DNA from 2 places in the Priestia sp. P1_B12_1 genome. Region 1 is predicted to be linked to the other one. Evidence: predicted binding sites of a transcription regulator. Region 1 holds the regulator's gene; the other holds the start of a gene.
What was found. Region 1 encodes Rex, which represses fermentation and respiration genes when NADH is low (regulators of the CRP and FNR family bind a similar motif). Its sites were predicted from a motif close to TTGTGAAATATTTCACAA; they were not measured.
Positions count from the first base shown of each region.

Region 2: a site for Rex is predicted at 1,582-1,599, ahead of AC1D0Y_RS23270 (L-lactate dehydrogenase). Genes of this name have one in related genera too.

Region 1 is NZ_JBFTZR010000032.1:6,416-10,622, forward strand. It holds gene abc-f (ribosomal protection-like ABC-F family protein) at 1-1,905, opposite strand, end outside; gene AC1D0Y_RS28580 (redox-sensing transcriptional repressor Rex) at 2,364-3,002, shown strand; gene tatA (twin-arginine translocase TatA/TatE family subunit) at 3,056-3,241, shown strand; gene tatC (twin-arginine translocase subunit TatC) at 3,257-4,012, shown strand; gene AC1D0Y_RS28595 (YdiK family protein) at 4,038-4,207, opposite strand, start outside.
Region 2 is NZ_JBFTZR010000009.1:87,882-92,088, forward strand. It holds gene AC1D0Y_RS23260 (methyl-accepting chemotaxis protein) at 1-275, opposite strand, end outside; gene AC1D0Y_RS23265 (cation diffusion facilitator family transporter) at 417-1,292, opposite strand; gene AC1D0Y_RS23270 (L-lactate dehydrogenase) at 1,624-2,580, shown strand; gene AC1D0Y_RS23275 (lactate permease LctP family transporter) at 2,643-4,207, shown strand, end outside.

The DNA of each region.
Region 1 (4,207 bases):
CCACTCTTCCATTAATGTGGATAACTGTGAAGCAATTTTTTCGTTTTCACCGTTTAATCTTGATACTTCTTCGTGGTTTTGATAAATTTCAGGGTCACAAAGAAGTTCTTCATTCTCCGCTTGTGCGGCTTCTAATTTGTTTACTTCAGTTTCAATTTCTTCAATGCGGCGCGTTCGCTGCCTCATCAATTTCTTTTGTTCTTTATCTTGTTTATAGGACTGTTTATCTACTTTTACCGTGCGTTCTTCGTTTGCTTTTATATTTTCTAATTCTTTGATTTCCTCTATTTCTGCTTTCTTTTCTACATAATAGTCATAATCTCCAAGAAATTCTTCTACCCCTTCAGGAGATAGCTCTGCTATTTTGTTTGCAATACGATTAATAAAATAACGGTCATGTGAAACAAATAATAGAGTCCCTGGGTAATCAATTAACGCATTCTCGAGTACTTGTTTACTATCTAAATCAAGATGGTTAGTAGGTTCATCTAAAATTAAGAAATTAGCTTTTTGAAGCATAAGCTTCGCAAGAGCCAAACGTGCTTTTTCACCACCGCTAAGCGTCGAAACGATTTTCAGTACATCATCACCTGAAAACAGAAAATTTCCAAGCGCTGTACGAATTTCTTTTTCAGGTTTGGATGGGTAGTCATCCCAAAGCTCATTTAAAACGGTTTTATTAGACGTTAAATTAGCTTGCTCTTGGTCGTAATAACCAACCATTACGTTTGAGCCAAAAGAAATGGTTCCAGTCTTGAAGCTTAGTTTATCCACAATACCTTTTAATAACGTAGATTTCCCAACTCCATTAGGGCCAACCAACGCAAGGCTTTCACCTTTTTTAATCCGAAGGTTTGCGTCTTGGACGACGTATTTGTTTTCATCATATCCGATAGACACGTTTTCGAGATTTAAGACTTCATTTCCGCTTTGACGCTCAATTTCAAACGAAAAACTAGCCGATTTTTCGCCGTCGTTAGGTCGATTTATTAACTCCATTCGATCGAGCTGCTTACGTCTGCTTTGCGCACGTTTTGTAGTCGATGCGCGGGCGATGTTTCGCTGAATAAAATCATTCAGTTTTGCGACTTCATCTTGCTGTTTTTCGTACTGACGCAACTCTTTTTCATATCGCTCTGCTTTTTGTACAAGGTATTTAGAGTAGTTGCCCGTGTACTTGACCGTTGTTTTTTGTGTGACTTCATACACTTGATTTACGACCTTATCAAGGAAGTAACGATCGTGTGAAACAATTAAAATAGCTCCTTCATACCCTTGCAGAAACTGTTCCAGCCATGCTAAAGTTTCAATATCTAAGTGGTTGGTAGGCTCATCCAGAATAAGCAAGTCTGGCTTTGTTAAAAGCAGTTTTGCAAGAGCCAAGCGCGTTTTTTGTCCACCGCTCAAGGAGGAAATAGGGGTGCTATAGTCAAAGTTTGAGAAACGGAAACCATGAAGAATAGATCGTGTATCCGCTTCATATTGATAGCCGCCTAAATCTTTGAACGTTACTTGAAGCTGATCGTACTCTTTGGTTAGTTTTTCGTATTGAACTGAATCATTAAAAATGTCTGGATCGCCCATCTTCGTTTCAAGCGTACGTAATTCTTTTTCCATCTTCTTTAACGGAGCAAAGACCGTCATCATTTCTTCCCATATGGAGAGTGTTGACTCAAGAACTGTATCTTGTCCCATATAATCAATGGAAACACCTTTAGGTTTAATAATTTCTCCGCTGTCATAAGAAAGCTGCTCAGCAATAATTTTTAATAAAGTTGATTTACCAGCACCGTTTCGTCCCACTAGGGCAATGCGGTCTTTTGATTGTACTTCTAACTTTATATTCGATAAAATGGGTTCTGCCCCATAGTATTTTGTAATACCGTTCAATTGTAGAATAATCATTTTTTCACCTCTAGTAGTATATCCATAGTGTATTTTAACATATTTTCAACTACAAGTTCTTCCTACAAGCGTTTGTAATTTGTAGAGAGACAAGGACAAATGATGAAGCGAATGTTTTGATTCATGAAATAAAATGATTTTACCTGCACATTTTATACAGGATACTATGTTAAAATAAGAGATAAGTGCATCTCTGAACTTATATATGATGGATGTAGAAAACCCGTCATGACTAACAAACGGATCCTTTGAAGAGCTAATTACTTCGTTCTAGCTACCGACTTTAAGTAGTGCTGGATAGACAAAAGGCGTCGGGGTGTGAAGCGGAGTATATATAAAACAAGAGAAAAGAGAGAGAATTGGAAGCGCTACCTCAAGGCGGTTGAGGCTTTGTGAAAGGTAATGCAATATGACTTGAAAATGTTAGTAATGACATACATGAACTGAGGGGGTACAACGTGAACACTGAACAATTAAAAATACCACAAGCAACGGCTAAACGATTGCCGCTTTATTATCGTTTTTTAAAAAACTTGCATGCTTCTGGTAAACAGCGTGTTTCGTCAGCGGAGTTAAGTGAGGCAGTGAAAGTTGATTCTGCTACTATTCGCCGGGATTTTTCTTACTTTGGAGCATTAGGGAAAAAGGGATACGGCTACAATGTGAATTATTTACTTACATTTTTCCGTAAAACGTTAGACCAAGATGAAGTAACGAAAGTAGCACTGATTGGCGTAGGGAATCTAGGAACGGCCTTTTTAAATTATAATTTTATTAAAAATAATAACACCAAAATTGAGTGCGCTTTTGATGTGATAGAAGATAAAGTCGGTACAAAAGTAGGCGACGTGCCCGTCTATCATCTTGACCAATTGGAAGATTATATGAGTGATGACATCTCAGTAGCGATTTTAACCGTTCCAGCCACTGTTGCTCAGCAAATTACCGATCGTTTAGTGAGTTGCGGAATTAAAGGAATTTTAAACTTTACTCCTGCACGCTTAAACGTACCGGATGAGATTCGACTGCATCATATTGATCTGGCTGTAGAATTACAGTCGCTCGTCTACTTTTTGAAAAATTATCCTGTTGAATAAGGCGGACTATGTTACGATTTCCTTAAGTCTAAATTAATAAGGAGAGTGGGAATATGGGGATTGGAGCAGGCAGTTGGATTATTATTGCGATTGTAGCACTGCTTATTTTTGGACCGAAACGGTTACCGGAGCTAGGAAGATCAGTCGGGCAAACGCTTAGAGAGTTTAAGCATGCCGCTAGCGGTGCCTCAGAAGATCGTGAAAAAGATAAACAGCGTCAAGTAGATGACAAAGAGTAAAAGGGTGATCATAGTATGACCGAACAAGAAATGTCAATATATGATCATATAGGAGAGCTGCGAAAGCGCATTTTAATTGTTTTATTTTTCTTTGTGATTGCCACAATTGGCGGCTTTTTTATAGCGGATAAGGTTATTGTCTATTTACAGCATGCTGATGAGGCAAAAAATTTAACGATGAATGCATTTAGGCTAACAGATCCAGTTAAGATTTATATGCAGTTTGCTGTTATTATCGGCTGTGTACTTGCAGCTCCTGTTGCACTGTATCAACTTTGGGCATTTATTAGTCCTGGTTTATATGAAAAAGAGCGTAAGGTAACGCTTGGATATATTCCTGTTTCCATTTTTCTCTTTATCGGCGGTGTCTCTTTTTCTTATTTTGTGTTGTTTCCATTTGTCGTCGATTTTATGACGCGCGTTTCTGATGAGCTGAATGTAAACCAAGTGATTGGCATTAATGAATACTTTTCTTTTTTAATGCAGCTCACACTGCCTTTTGGGCTGTTGTTTCAGCTTCCTGTTGTCGTCATGTTTTTGACGCGATTAGGAATTATCACGCCTATGTTTTTATCTCAAATTCGAAAGTATGCCTATTTCGTACTGCTAGTTATTGCCGCACTTATTACACCACCAGAATTGCTCTCGCACATGATGGTGACAGTGCCGCTCTTAATTTTGTATGAAATCAGCATCATTATTTCCCGCATTTCGTATCGCAAAGTGTTAAAGGCAAGGGCAGAGCAAGAAAGAGAAGATGTTAGTATGTAAAAAAACCACTGGAACAGTGGTTTTTTTATTTAGATGAATCATCTTGATTTTTATAGTGCTGCTGCAACTTTTTAATTTTATAGTGCAAGATAAAAATGCGAACCGCAAATCTGAAATCGAATGCGGCTACGAGTGCAAATAAGATCGTAGGGAAGTTCCACACGGTTTCCTGAGCATTTTGAATAGCCAGGTAGG
Region 2 (4,207 bases), on a different contig from region 1:
TAAGGATTTTTCTCTTGATTTGTTTCATTTCCTTCTTGCTTAACAAAATTAACGATTACATCGTTCTCACTGTACGTCAGCAAAGAACGACTATACATGTCTAAGTACGTATGAATCGTTTCTTTTAACTCTTTCACTTGACTTTGAGACTGAACTTCTACATCTTTTTCTATTTGTGTTTTGGTAAATTGATAAACAGTCCCTGAAACAACTAATAATAAACTAGCTATAAAAATACTAAAAAATACTACGAGCTTTGCACTTAACCTCTTCATTCCCTCACCCTTCTACAAAAATCTTTATATTACTAATAACGGCTTTTCATTTTCATTTTTGAAGAAGTTTTTGTGAATTATTTCAAATTTCCCCAAAAATAAAACCAGCCCATCCTTTCATAACGAAAGAACGTGCTGGTTTTATTTTTGCTTTTCGTATGCATCAGGTTCAATATGAACAAGCGTATCTTTAATTTGATGCTCATCGTTCATCATATGTTCAATTTGATCAGCAATTTCATGGCTTTTGATAACATTTAAATGGGGATCTACTTTAACAGTTACATCGATCACGACTTGGTTACCAAGCTTACGCGCTTTCACATCTTCTACTTCTTTTACACCATCTACAAGCTCGATGCTTTCTTTGTAGTGCCCTAACTTTTCTTCATCAAATCCGTCCGTTAAGGAATGAGCCGCTTCTTTAAAAATTTCGATGGCTGTTTTACAAATAATAATTCCCACAGCAAAAGCAGCTACCACATCCAGCCAGGGCAGACCGAACTGTGAACCAAAAATCCCCACAACAGCCCCTATACTCACAAGTGCATCAGACAAATTATCTTTAGCAACCGCATATAAAGACTGGCTATCAAGTTTTTTAGCAAGCTTAATATTATATCGGTAGACACCACCCATAACAGCAGCCGCTCCAAGACCTACCCAAGCAGCCAGTAAATTAGGCGCTTCAGATTTGTCCATAAATAATGACTGACCCGCATCGACCAATACTTCTAGTCCGATGACCATCATGATAAAAGAAGCAATAAGTGAAGAGATATGTTCCGCTCTGGAATGTCCATAGGGGTGATCATTATCGCGAGGTTTTTTAGAAATCTTTAAGCCGATTAAGACGGCAATTGATGCAATAATATCTGTAACATTATTAAGACCGTCGGCTTTTAATGCAGAGGAAGCGGTGATACCCGCAATGATAAGTTTACATGTCGATAAAAAGATATATGATAAGATACTAACCCAAGCGCCTTTTTGGGCTTGCTCATAGTAATTCTCCATCCCTTCCACTCCTTTATTCAAAATAAGCAAACTTAGTGTAACAAATGGATTTCGTGTGGGTCTATAGAAACATTATTGGCTGCTAACATACAAATAGAGAATGTTAAACTCTTTAGCTTTCTGCAAAACAAGTTGCCTTTACTCAACACTTTAAACGTTTAAGATCTTTCTAAATGTGGCACTTCATGTAGAAGGACATTTTTTTAAATCGCCCTGTAAAATTGTTTACTATTTTTTAAGGGTGTGATTTTTATCACAGCCGAGGGTATTTATTCTTGTTACACTAACATTGTGAAAAACATCACAAAATAAAATTCAAAGGATGATACAAATGAAAACACAATTTACACCAAAAACACGAAAAGTTGCCGTTATCGGAACTGGTTTTGTTGGCTCAAGCTACGCTTTTTCAATGGTGAATCAAGGTATTGCCAATGAATTAGTGTTAATCGATATGAACAAAGAAAAAGCAGAAGGTGAAGCACGCGATATCAATCATGGAATGCCATTTGCCACACCGATGAAAATCTGGGCTGGAGATTATAAAGACTGTGCTGATGCTGATTTAGTAGTTATTACAGCGGGCGCTAATCAAGCTCCAGGGGAAACACGCTTAGATCTAGTTGAAAAAAACGTTAAAATTTTTGAATGCATCGTAAAAGATATTATGAACAGCGGATTTGACGGCATCATTTTAGTGGCAACAAATCCAGTTGATATTCTCGCACACGTTACACAAAAAGTATCAGGATTACCAAACGAACGGGTAATTGGTTCAGGAACGATCCTTGACACAGCTCGCTTCCGCTACTTGTTAAGCGACTATTTCGAAGTAGATTCTCGCAACGTCCACGCTTATATTATGGGGGAACATGGAGATACGGAATTTCCTGTTTGGAGCCACGCGCAAATTGGCGGTGTGAAGCTCGAACATTTTATCAATACTGCCGCTATTGAAAAAGAACCCGATATGCAGCATCTATTCGAACAAACCCGCGATGCGGCTTACCATATTATTAATCGAAAAGGAGCGACTTATTACGGAATTGCAATGGGGCTTGTACGCATTACCAAGGCTATTTTAGATGATGAAAATTCTATTTTAACAGTATCTGCTTTATTAGAAGGACAATACGGTATTTCTGATGTGTATATCGGCGTACCAGCTATCATTAATAAAAACGGCGTGCGTCAAATTATTGAATTGAATTTAACTCCTCACGAACAGCAACAGCTCGAGCACTCTGCTAGCATTCTTAAGCAAACTCGCGACAGAGCTTTTGTGTAACATCTAAAGATTTTTGCGGGGGACTCCCCCGCTCCCTTGTTTTAAATATGTAGTAGAGGTGTATGAATATGACGTGGACTCAGGTATATAATCCGTTAGATAATATTTGGCTTTCTGCACTAATTGCACTCATCCCCATTATCTTTTTCTTTATTGCTTTAACTCTTTTGAAATTAAAAGGACATATTGCTGCCGGTATTACGGTGCTTCTTTCTATGATTATTGCTATTTATTTTTATGATATGCCTGCCTCAATGGTTTTAGGAGCCACAGGCTATGGGTTTCTGTATGCACTTTGGCCCATCAGCTATATTATTATCGGAGCGGTGTTCTTATACAAGCTAACTGTCAAAAGCGGACAGTTTACTACCATCAGACAATCTATTATTTCAATAACCGATGACCCCCGCTTGCAAATGCTGCTTGTTGCTTTTTCCTTTAATGCTTTTTTAGAAGGGGCAGCGGGATTTGGGGCTCCAATTGCCATTACAGCAGCGCTTTTAGTTGGACTTGGGTTCAAACCGTTAAAAGCAGCGGCGCTATGTTTAATTGCTAATACAGCTTCAGGAGCGTTTGGTGCCATGGGGATTCCTGTTATTGTCGCAGGACAAGTATCTGGCATAGATCCAAAAGAAATTGCTCATTTTCTCGGCACGCAGCTTCCAATTATTTCTTTTCTTATTCCTTTTTTACTTGTCTTTATTATGGATGGGATAAAAGGATTAAAAGACGTATGGAAAGCAACGAGCATCACAGCCGTTTCCTATGCACTGACACAGTATTTAACTGTTACATACATCGGCCCTGAACTTCCAAATATCACATCTTCTATTGTGAGTTTGCTTGCTCTTGCTTTTTATATTAAACGAACAAGCCCGGCAGCAGCTAAAAGCTTCAGCCTGTCACCAAAACAGATTTTAAAGGCTTGGTCTCCTTTTATTCTATTAACGATACTCGTTACGGCTTGGAGCATTTCTTTTGTCAAAATAATGCTTGAACATATGAACCTGCTTATTAACGTCCCATTTTTACACAATCACGTAATTAAAGCAGCGCCTTTAGTAAAAGATCCTACGCCTTACGCTGCTGTCTTAAAAATAGACGTATTTGCAGCAACAGGTACAGCAATTCTTATTGCTTGTATCCTTTCAGTTTTCTTGCTTAACGTATCGCCAAAAGTGGCATGGACCACTCTTTTAGAAACCGTAAAAGAATTATCAAGACCTATTATTACTATTATGATGGTCATTGCTTTTGCTTTTATTTCAAATTATTCAGGACAGTCTTCTACACTTGGATTGGCGCTTGCTACATCAGCTGCTTATTTTCCATTTTTATCTCCATTTCTTGGCTGGATCGGCGTATTTCTAACGGGGTCTGTCGTATCAAATAATGCGCTGTTCGGCAACTTGCAGCTAACTACAGCTCAGCAAATTAATGTCTTGCCAGTTATTCTCGTAGCGGCCAATACTGCCGGCGGCGTGATGGCTAAAATGCTTTCTCCTCAATCAATTGCCGTCGCTGCCGGAGCAGTGGGACTGGCTGGAAAAGAAGGTGAACTGTTTAAATACACGCTCAAATACAGCATGGGATTTTTGATACTAGGAGGGTTTGTTACTTTTTTATT